DNA from 3 places in the Paenibacillus sp. FSL P2-0136 genome. Region 2 is predicted to be linked to each of the others. Evidence: predicted binding sites of a transcription regulator. Region 2 holds the regulator's gene; each other region holds the start of a gene.
The links. Region 2 encodes Rex, which represses fermentation and respiration genes when NADH is low (regulators of the CRP and FNR family bind a similar motif). Its sites were predicted from a motif close to TTGTGAAATATTTCACAA; they were not measured.
Positions count from the first base shown of each region.

Region 1 (3,280 bases), 270 kb from region 2:
CGGTGTATAATCCATAACAGTAAGCACCGTCCGGTTATCCTCGGCAAGCCGGACCATACCGCTGTTCTTGAGCAGTCCCTTGACGGACATATCCTGCATAAAAGAAAGCACATGCGAATGTGTCAGCTCCGGCTGCTCGCTCCCCCCGTTCACCGTGATGATGACAGGCTGAAACATCTTTCCGGTTCCGGCAGGCCCTGCTGACATCGTAATGGCCGAACCCGGTTCCAGGGTCGTATTCAGCTCTGGAACCTTCTTGCCGTTCACCTGAACCTCCCAGCTCATATCCGGACCCAGGGAGACCTTATTCACCTCAAGAATACTGGTTCCATCCGCTGAAAATGTAACAACGCCGCTCTTTCTGAACAGCTCTATTATTGAATTCCCAGGCACGTAAGCTTCATTAAGCAATCTGGCCGAGCTTCCGGCCATTTCACTGTCACCCACCTTGACTGAAAAGGTTAATCCTTGGCCTCCGTTACTGCTGCCGCCATTCTCTGATCCCAAGCCACAACCGCTTGCCGCGGCCAGCAAGAGAAGGCACAGCATGAAGCGCATCCATTTCGTGGACATCCCACGGCACCGCCTTCATATGTATTTTCCCAGACTCTTTAAGGATAACGCATAGAGGAAGGGTTCTCAAATCATTTCTGCCGGAAGAAAAAGTAAAAAGCCCCCGAAGGGACTTCTACCTTGCAGCAGGTCCTATTGATACCGCAGGAACAAAATGTTGTTCTCCAGATGTACATGTTCGAAAGTCATGCCTTCCAGTTCTTCAAGGCGGGCATAGGTCAGGCGATAAGTCGTGCAGGCATGTGCAGGCGGTGTGTAGTCATTAGTAACTCTGCGCAGCTCGCGCAGAATCTCTCCGGCCCCGTCATGCTCAGCTTCCAAATTATGCAGCAGTCCGCGCAGCTCCGCAAGTCCTTCTTCGGTTGGGTTCTGAGTGTAGGCCAGCATCTTAGGGAATTCGCTCTCTTCTTCCTTCGCTGTATGCTGCAGCAGCTCTTCACGCAGCATATTGAACAGACGGTGCATTTCTCCGAGGTGCGGTGAATCCTCACCGTGAACGCGGAACACCTTGGTTACATTTTGACTGATTAGCGGAAGCTCTTCACGCAGGTAACGGTGATGCTTGTTCACAATATAATCCACCAGCTCCTCCGAAGAAGCTTCGTTCCAGGCGGTATCCTCTTCCAGAACCGGGTGCTGCTCTTGCAGCTTGTTCAGCTCCTGCACCATTGCTGCCGGATCAAGACCCTTCTCGGCAGCGGCTTCAGCCAGCGGCTTGGCACCTCCGCAGCAGAAATCGATCCGTTGTGCTTTGAAATAATCTGCTGCTTTGGGGAACTGCAGAACAATATCTCTGACCATTGCTTCCGGGGTGAACCCGGGATGAATTGTTGTATCGTTTAATTGATTGGACGCCATGTTGGCCCCTCCTCAGGTTAGATGTAGGTTTGTGCTTCTTTTCACTTCTACACCTTATCACTGGCCTTAGGCGGAACTTGTGATTGTACGCACTGAATATAACAAATTTTAATGAACGCAAACTTTTTGTTTTTTTAAATGTTAAATATACTAGACATTTTGTTTTATATATTTTACAATATGCGTGAGGTGAGGGAATGGGGAAGAATCTGAGGCTCAAAGCCTCGAGAGCGGCAAAAGACATGTCGCAAAAGCAGCTGGCGGATGCCGTGGGGGTCACAAGACAGACAATTATCGCGATTGAGAATGGTGATTACAACCCCACCCTGCGGTTGTGTATTGACATTTGTGTAACCCTTGGGAAGACGCTGGATCAATTATTTTGGGAGGGAACGAAGGATGAGCAGAACGAACCTGGATGAGAGACAATTGCAGCAGCGGCACAAGGCGGGGAATCAGGCATTTCTTTTGATGGCATTCTTATTGCTGGCAGACATGGCGCTGCAAAACTACGGAATGAAGTGGCTAAAATATCCGCTTAGTAATTACGCAATTTTCATGCTGGGTGTGGGTTCCTATCTCGTACGGCTGATCTGGAGCGGTGCATATGTGGGACCAGGCGGAGCACAGGGCGGAGCAAAAGGGAAAAACGTTCTGGGTGCACTGCTGGCGATCGTGGTGGCAGCCTGCATCCTTATCGTTACCTTCGTGAATCCAACCGCCCAATCAGCAGCAAACAGCGGTGCGAACGGGAAGGTGATTCTGATCATTTCCGTTACAGCAGGACTGGTCATCTTAAGCACCGTGTACTTGATCCGGCGGAGGAATAACCGGGCGGAGTAGAGTGGCTTGTACTGCTGTGAGTGACTAGAAGTACAAATAAAGGAGGAGCGGAGCGATCGCCTTTGTGTTTGGATTTCTACCGCGAAGAGCGGTTTGTATCAGGAAATCCAAACACAATAGCGGCCGGAAGTCCAAATGTTCACCGCAGCGACGACCTGGCTTCAAGTTCAACCTTTTTTCGAGCTTCACCTTTTCTATCGAACCGTCGCCTGCATGTAAGTCCGCTTGCCCTGCGCATCCTTCAGGTAGGGGCCAAGTCCGGCGAACCGCGAATGATCCACATATACACCCGTCATCCATCTGCCTTCGGTCAGGCCGCCGTTCCACTGCAGCACCAGGTCGGGGGCAGAGATCCATTCCTGATACACTCTGATGTTCTTATCCTTATATTCTTTGGCCGGTTTGTTCAATTCGCTTAGCGGTGCCGGGGTAAGGTAGGTGGGCACGAAATATACAGAGATCAGCTCCATATCCTCCTCACTCAGAAAAGCCTCCTCCCCCAAGTAAGGCTGGAGCAGCCGGGTATTCTCATACATGGACCATATCACAGCTTGAAGTACCATGCTCTGGCTAATTCCATTATGAAAAGTAAAACGGCGCTGAGCATTTGAGCCACTCCCTCCCTTAGCCGTTACCGGCTCCAGGCAATGCCGTTCACAACCGATACATTTCCAGCCGGACGGGCCTTGAATCCATTTCTGAAACACGCTCCCGCTGTCATTATCCCCTTTATATAGAGAAGAAATGATCTCATACGGCACACCGATCCACGCATCCCACAGAGAATCCGGGAGATAGCTATGAAGCATGAACAACACCTTGTCATAGATCAGCTGTACTTTAATCGAAGCAGTCTCCAGTTCGGCGACATCCTTTTTTCCATAGGTTATTTCCCGGGAAAACAAGGTGATGGTCATGGTCCTCGCCTCCTAAAAGTTGTGTGAGCCCTCCGCTTCCTTCCATCAGCATCGTCCAAAACACATCCCGTAAGCATCCGTCTGCCACA
Region 1 is NZ_CP150244.1:4,716,026-4,719,305, forward strand. It holds gene NYE26_RS20185 (hypothetical protein) at 1-573, opposite strand, end outside; gene ric (iron-sulfur cluster repair di-iron protein) at 706-1,401, opposite strand; gene NYE26_RS20195 (helix-turn-helix transcriptional regulator) at 1,629-1,853, shown strand; gene NYE26_RS20200 (DUF6773 family protein) at 1,831-2,274, shown strand; gene NYE26_RS20205 (hypothetical protein) at 2,469-3,191, opposite strand.
Region 1: a site for Rex is predicted at 1,461-1,478, ahead of ric (iron-sulfur cluster repair di-iron protein). Genes of this name have one in related genera too.

Region 2 (3,280 bases):
GAATATCGTGTATTGGCTGGAGGGAAGCGGTAATTATAAGGGCAAGTCACTGCAAATGTATGCTGTTCCTGTAGATGTCAGCACCCAGCTCAGGGAGCTGTTCTTCGATAAGAAGAAGAGCATTATCCTGACCTCGGCCACCTTATCCGTGGATAAATCCTTCCAGTTCATGATTGATAACCTGGGTCTTGGCGAGGCTGCAGAGCAGCGGCGTCTGATGACAACACTGCTTCCGTCGCCATTCAAGTATCGTGAGCAGGCTCTCCTGGTCATTCCCCGGGACTTCCCGAGCGTCAAGGGGAGTATTGGGGATGCCCGCTTCGTGGACACCCTCGTGCACTCCCTTGCCGAGACAGCTGTAACAACACGGGGGCGGATGCTGGTGCTGTTCACCTCCTACAAGATGCTGCGCCAGGTGTATGAACCGCTGAAGGAGGCACTTGCCTCACAGGATATCGCGGTACTCGGACAAGGTGTGGAAGGCGGCAGCCGGAGCAAGCTGATCCGCCGCTTCCAGGACAGCCCGGCTTCGGTCTTGCTGGGTACCAGCAGCTTCTGGGAAGGGGTGGATATCCCTGGAGAAGCATTGACCTGCCTGGCGATTGTCAGACTGCCGTTCCAGCCGCCGAATCACCCGCTGGCAGAAGCGAAGTCAGAGCTGCTTCAGGCACAGAAGAAGAATCCGTTCATGAAGCTGTCCGTGCCGCAGGCTGTCATCCGCTTCAAGCAGGGCTTCGGGCGGCTGGTCCGCACGGCGCAGGACCGGGGCATCGTAATTGTGTACGATACCAGAGTGATTGAATCGCATTACGGAAAGTACTTTCTGTACTCGCTCCCCGGTCCCAAGATGGAGCATATGCTCACCGAGCAGATGGTCCCGAGAATTGCCGAATGGCTGGATGACGGCGGGGTTTCCTAATTCATCTGCTATTGCTATTATTAATAAGTCATGATTATCCTGAAGATCCGTTCCCGCCTGTCCTGCCACTCCGGCAGGCGGCGGGGCACGGTTGCTATAATTGTACGGAATGAAGTGTAGGCTAACAAAACTTTTAAGGAGGAGAATACATGAAATCGGATAAAATATCGGAGGCCGTCGTGCGCAGGCTCCCAGTGTACCTGCGTTTCCTGAACGATCTCCAAAAACGTGAAATCTCCACAGTCTCTTCTCAGGAGCTGGGCCAGAAGCTTGACCTAAATCCCGCCCAGATCCGTAAGGATTTGGCTTATTTTGGTGATTTTGGCAGAAAAGGCATCGGCTATGATGTATCTTATCTGATTGAGAAGATCCGCCATATCCTGAAGCTTGACCAGCAAATTAATGTTGCACTGGTTGGAGCCGGTAACCTCGGTCATGCCTTGTCTAACTACAACGCTTACTTGAAGGATACGATGAAGATTACTGCCATCTTCGATGCCTACCCGCCGAAGGTGGGCCAGCAGATCAACTCGCTGGTTGTGCAGCCGATGGAGGAGCTAAGCAGTACCATCCGCTCGCAGGGCATCCGGATCGGGATTATTACCGTGCCTGACAGCGAAGCCCAGAACGTAGCTGATATTCTTGTGGATTCCGGTATCGAAGCGATTCTGAACTTCGCACCGGTTATTCTCAAGACGCCTGCCAATATCCGGATTCATGCCGCAGATTTCACCACAGATCTGCAGAGCTTGGCCTATTATTTGCATGATGGAAAGGATGAGGCTGAAGATGAGCAGTAAGATCACGATAATCAAGAATGGGCACTTCCTGGTTCCGGGCAGTGACAAGCCGGTACTGAGCGGGTACATGACCCTGGAGAATGATTTGATTACTTACATAGGTGAAGCTGAGCCGGTAGTGGAGGATGGCGCACAGGTCGTAGACGGCAGCCGTCTGCTGTTCATGCCTGGTCTGGTAAATACCCATGGTCATACTGCAATGTCACTGCTGCGCGGGTACGGTGACGATATGGTGCTTCAGACTTGGCTGCAGGAGAAGATGTGGCCGATGGAAGAGAAATTCACTGGTGATGATGTATATTGGGGAACCTCGTTGTCCGTGCTGGAGATGCTGAAGGGCGGCACAACCACCTTCCTCGATATGTATGATCATATGGACCGGGTAGCGGAAGTAACGGAGCAGTCCGGTATTCGTGCTGTGCTGATGCGCGGCGTAATTGGGCTGTGCCCGGAAGAGGTACAGCAAGCGAAGCTTGCTGAGGCGATTGCTTTTGCCCGTAACTGGCACGGCAAGGCTGACGGCAGAATTACGACCATGCTCTCACCGCACGCCCCGTACACCTGTCCTCCAGAGTTTTTCATGAAGTTTGTGCAGGCTGCCCATGATCTGGACTTGCCAATGCACACCCATATGTCCGAGACGCGCCATGAAGTGGAACAGAACGTGGCCGACTACGGCCTGCGTCCGGTCGCGCATCTGGAGAAGCTCGGGATGTTCACCCGTCCTTCGCTCATTGCCCACGGGGTTCATCTGAACGATGAAGAGATCGGTATCCTGGCCCGCCATAACGTTGGCGTGTCGCATAACCCCGGCAGTAACCTGAAGCTGGCCAGCGGGGTAGCCCGTGTTCCTGAGCTGCTGAGAGCCGGGGTTAAGGTCTCTCTGGGGACAGACGGTGCGGCGAGCAACAACAATCTGGATATGTTCGAAGAGATGCGGCTGGTGGCTCTGATCCACAAGGGCGTAAGCGGTGATCCTACAGCGGTACCGGCTCCTGAGGCGCTTCTGATGGCTACGGAGTATGGGGCGCAGTCTATTTTCCTAAGCGGGGTGGGCCGGCTTGCAGCAGGAATGAAGGCCGACTTCATCGCACTTGATATTGACCAGCCTCATCTGCTGCCGCATACCGATCTGCTCTCCCATGCCGTATATTCGGCAAGTGCCAAGGATGTGGAGCATGTATGGGTGAACGGCCAGCAGGTTGTGAAGCATGGACAATGCCTGACACTTGATGAAGAAGCCATCCGCCGCAAAGCACAGGAGACGTTCGAGAGCCTGCTTAAACGGTAATTCAAGGGAACGGGAAAGGAAGCAGCGTGGTGAAGAAGAAGAGGAGAAAATGGATCTGGCTGGGGATTACCGTGGTGCTGCTCCTTCTGTTCGGACTTAGCCAGTTCTATGCCTACATTATGAAGGACCAGTGGAACGAGCGGAGTGAGGCCAAGGAGCTGGCCCGGGCGCGTGCCGGACTAACAGAGGTAACCAAGGCCCAGAAATCTGTATGGAATGAGAATGAGATCTACTGGGTGCTGACCGGTAAAAATGAATCAGGGACCGAGC
Region 2 is NZ_CP150244.1:4,443,841-4,447,120, reverse strand. It holds gene dinG (ATP-dependent DNA helicase DinG) at 1-919, shown strand, start outside; gene NYE26_RS18875 (redox-sensing transcriptional repressor Rex) at 1,069-1,719, shown strand; gene NYE26_RS18870 (amidohydrolase) at 1,709-3,010, shown strand; gene NYE26_RS18865 (DUF5590 domain-containing protein) at 3,040-3,280, shown strand, end outside.

Region 3 (3,280 bases), 1.7 Mb from region 2:
TCTGTTTCCTTGAGCTGATACCTGAATTATACCGTCCGTGCGGGGAATAGTAAAAAGCCAAAATTTTTAAATTTGCACTCCCAGTTTGGAAAAAGGTATTGTAAGCGCTATTATTCTGCGTTTTCCTTAGAATCTGCCGAATTCAATTCCCGCTGCCTTTGCTGTATAATGAAAAGGATGGTTTCAATGCTGCGTAGACTCCGGCAGCTTTGCCTGGAGGGAAAGGAAACGGAAATGAGTTTGTATGCAATGAAGCTTGAGGAACTCGGCAGCGGGCTGCTGAAGTCCTTTTTGGAGGATAATTATATATGTGCAGGCTATCCCGGTACGGGAGATCTGGAGAAGCATAGCAGAGAAGAGATCATCAGCAAGCTGGCTGCCGCCGGCTATCACGGGCAGGAGCTGGAGGGTGCAACCCATACTCTGGATATCTTCATTAATGCGATGCAGGATGGGGATTATGTGCTGATCGCCGATGAAGAATGGGTGTATCTCGGGGACCTTGGCGATTACTTCTATGATACCCGGCACAGCGGCGCAGAGGATAGTACAGCCCACCGGCGCGGTGTCACCTGGCTGAAGAGTCTGCCACTCGCTGCGGTTAATCCGGCTGTAACAGGGCTGCTTGCCTCTGACAGCAGAATAACTGCCTATTCAGGAGTGCTGCCCGTAGCCCGAATCGATCTGTGGCTGGGGAATCAGGCAGGGGATGGCGGGAATGCCGCCGGTGCCTGTCCGGTTCAGGTGGATGAAGCTACAGTAGCGCAGGCGCTGGCTGTCCTGAAGGCAGCCTTGAACAGCACGGATGCAGAGCGGAAGGAGCGTGCGGCTGTGGCGATTTTGCAGTATGCGCGGTGAGTATGGATTGAGAATACGGCAGGATGATATAGACAAGGGTCTTTCGGCATATTAGCCGAAAGACCCTTTTTATTAGATGAATTCAACAAACTCATTAACCGGCTTGCGGTAGCCGCGCGGTCTGATCTTATGCTGGTTGTCCTTGCCGATTGTAATCAGCATCACCGGAACCATATGGTCGCCGAGACCGAGGGTAGTCTTCACAGCCTCCGGATCAAAGCCGATCATCGGGCAGGTATCCCAGCCCTTATCCTTGGCAATCAGCATGAACTGCATCGCCGACAGAGAAGCATTGCGGATCGCTTCATCCCGCTGGAACGCATCATTCCCGGTATAAGCATCGTTGATAGATTGAATGGTTTGCTCGTATGCATCCTCGCTCATCGCTCCCAGCAGTTTAAGTCCGCTATAGATTTCAGGAGCCTGCAGGTAGGCATTCTTGTCACCCAGCACCACAATAACAGCAGAAGCAGTGTGAATCTTGTATTGGCCATACGCGTCCTTGCGGATGGCTTCCTTTACGTTGTCATCGCTGATCACCTTGTAATGGGTGTGTTGAAGATTATAAGCCGAGGGAGCCAAGCGGGCCAGGGAGAACATCTCTTCGAGCTCACTCTGCGGAATGGTAACACCTTCCACGAAATTATTAGCCGATCTGCGGGACTGCACCAATTCGGAAAAAGTACTCATAAGTCATTACCTCCATCTAATATGTATGCTGCTTAGTAATAATCAATTGCTGATATTAATTAATAAACTTACATTTAGTTACTTGCTTAAGATATCACGACTCTTTGTATACGTCAATGAGGAAAAACATAATAATTTGTAAATTTAACCTGATCAAACGACTGAGTTCGATAAAACCGATGAGGAAGTGATAATAATCACAAAAATAGGTTGCAAAGGTAAAAAGATTGTGACAATAATAACAAATAGAGTGTTATAATAGTCACATAGTTTCACCTGGATGTCATTGTGCAAGAATACGATTTGTAAAAGGAGACTTCGATATGTCAGAAACCGTTACCCAAACCCTACCTGAACAAGAAATACCAGAAGCAGCTCTTCCCAGAGAGGATGTGCTGAAAGAGCTTTTGAAGCCGGAGGTGCAGCAATCTCTGATTCTTTTGGTAGAGCAGCTGCCGCAGATCACACAAATGGTCAGTGTATTGTCCAAATCACTAGATTTTGTGCAGTCGGTTGCCACGGATGAAGTACTTAAGAATGATACAGTCGGTGCGATTAAGGAAATGGCGGGTCCTGTGGTGGGCACTGCCAAGAATCTGGCGGCTACTGTCATTGAAGCGAAAGACCGCGCCGAAGCAAGCAGCGAAACAGTCAGCCTGTTCGGCATGATGAAGATGATCAAGGACCCGCAGGTACAGAAGGCTCTCCGGTTCATGAATGCCTATCTGCAGGTCAGCGGTGAACGTCAATCGGGCAAATAAGCCCGTAATACTTAATGATGGAGGAATTATCATGTCAAAACATATAGTGATTCTAGGTGCAGGCTACGGCGGCCTGCTTAGTGCCTTAACCATTCGTAAATATATGAGCAAAGCGGAAGCTAAAATAACAGTAGTCAATCAGTATCCGACACATCAGATTATTACGGAATTGCACCGGCTTGCAGCGGGCAGTGCGTCTGAACAGGCGGTTGCCATGCCACTGGCGAAGCTGTTCGCCGGTAAAGATATTGATCTGAAAATCGCCAAGGTCAATTCGTTCTCCCCGGAGAACAAGCAGGTTATTCTCTCGGACGGCGTCATGCTGACCTATGATGCTCTCGTTGTCGGTCTGGGCAGCACCACCGCATACTTTGGTATTCCGGGACTTGAAGAATACAGCATGGTGCTGAAATCAGCAGCAGATGCGCTGCGGATCCGCCGTCATATTGAAGACCGGATTCGTGACTACTCCAAAACCCGCAACGCAGCAGATGCAACAATTCTGATCGGCGGCGGCGGACTGACTGGCGTAGAGCTGGTAGGCGAAATTGCCGATATTCTGCCTAAGCTGACGAAGCAATATGGAGTGAATCCTGCTGAGATCAAGCTTCTGCTCGTTGAAGCGGGTCCGAAGATTCTCCCTGTCCTGCCGGATCATCTGATTGAGCGCGCTACAGCCAGCCTGGAGAAGCGCGGGGTGCAATTCCTGACGGGTCTTCCGGTTACGAAGGTGGCCGATAATAAGATTGATCTCAAGGATGGGCAGCAGATTGTGGCGAACACCTTCGTCTGGACCGGCGGGGTACAGGGCAATCCGCTGGTTGGCGAATCCGGTCTTGAAGTCAACCGCGGCCGGGCCACGGTGAATGAGTTCCTGCAGTCCACTTCACACCCTAATGTATTTGTAGCCGGAGACAGCGCTGTTGTCTTTGCACCGGATGGCCGTCCTTATCCGCCAACGGCACAGATCG
Region 3 is NZ_CP150244.1:2,786,136-2,789,415, forward strand. It holds gene NYE26_RS11460 (hypothetical protein) at 250-858, shown strand; gene NYE26_RS11465 (nitroreductase family protein) at 931-1,548, opposite strand; gene NYE26_RS11470 (DUF1641 domain-containing protein) at 1,872-2,309, shown strand; gene NYE26_RS11475 (NAD(P)/FAD-dependent oxidoreductase) at 2,341-3,280, shown strand, end outside.
Region 3: a site for Rex is predicted at 1,776-1,793, ahead of NYE26_RS11470 (DUF1641 domain-containing protein). Genes of this name have one in related genera too.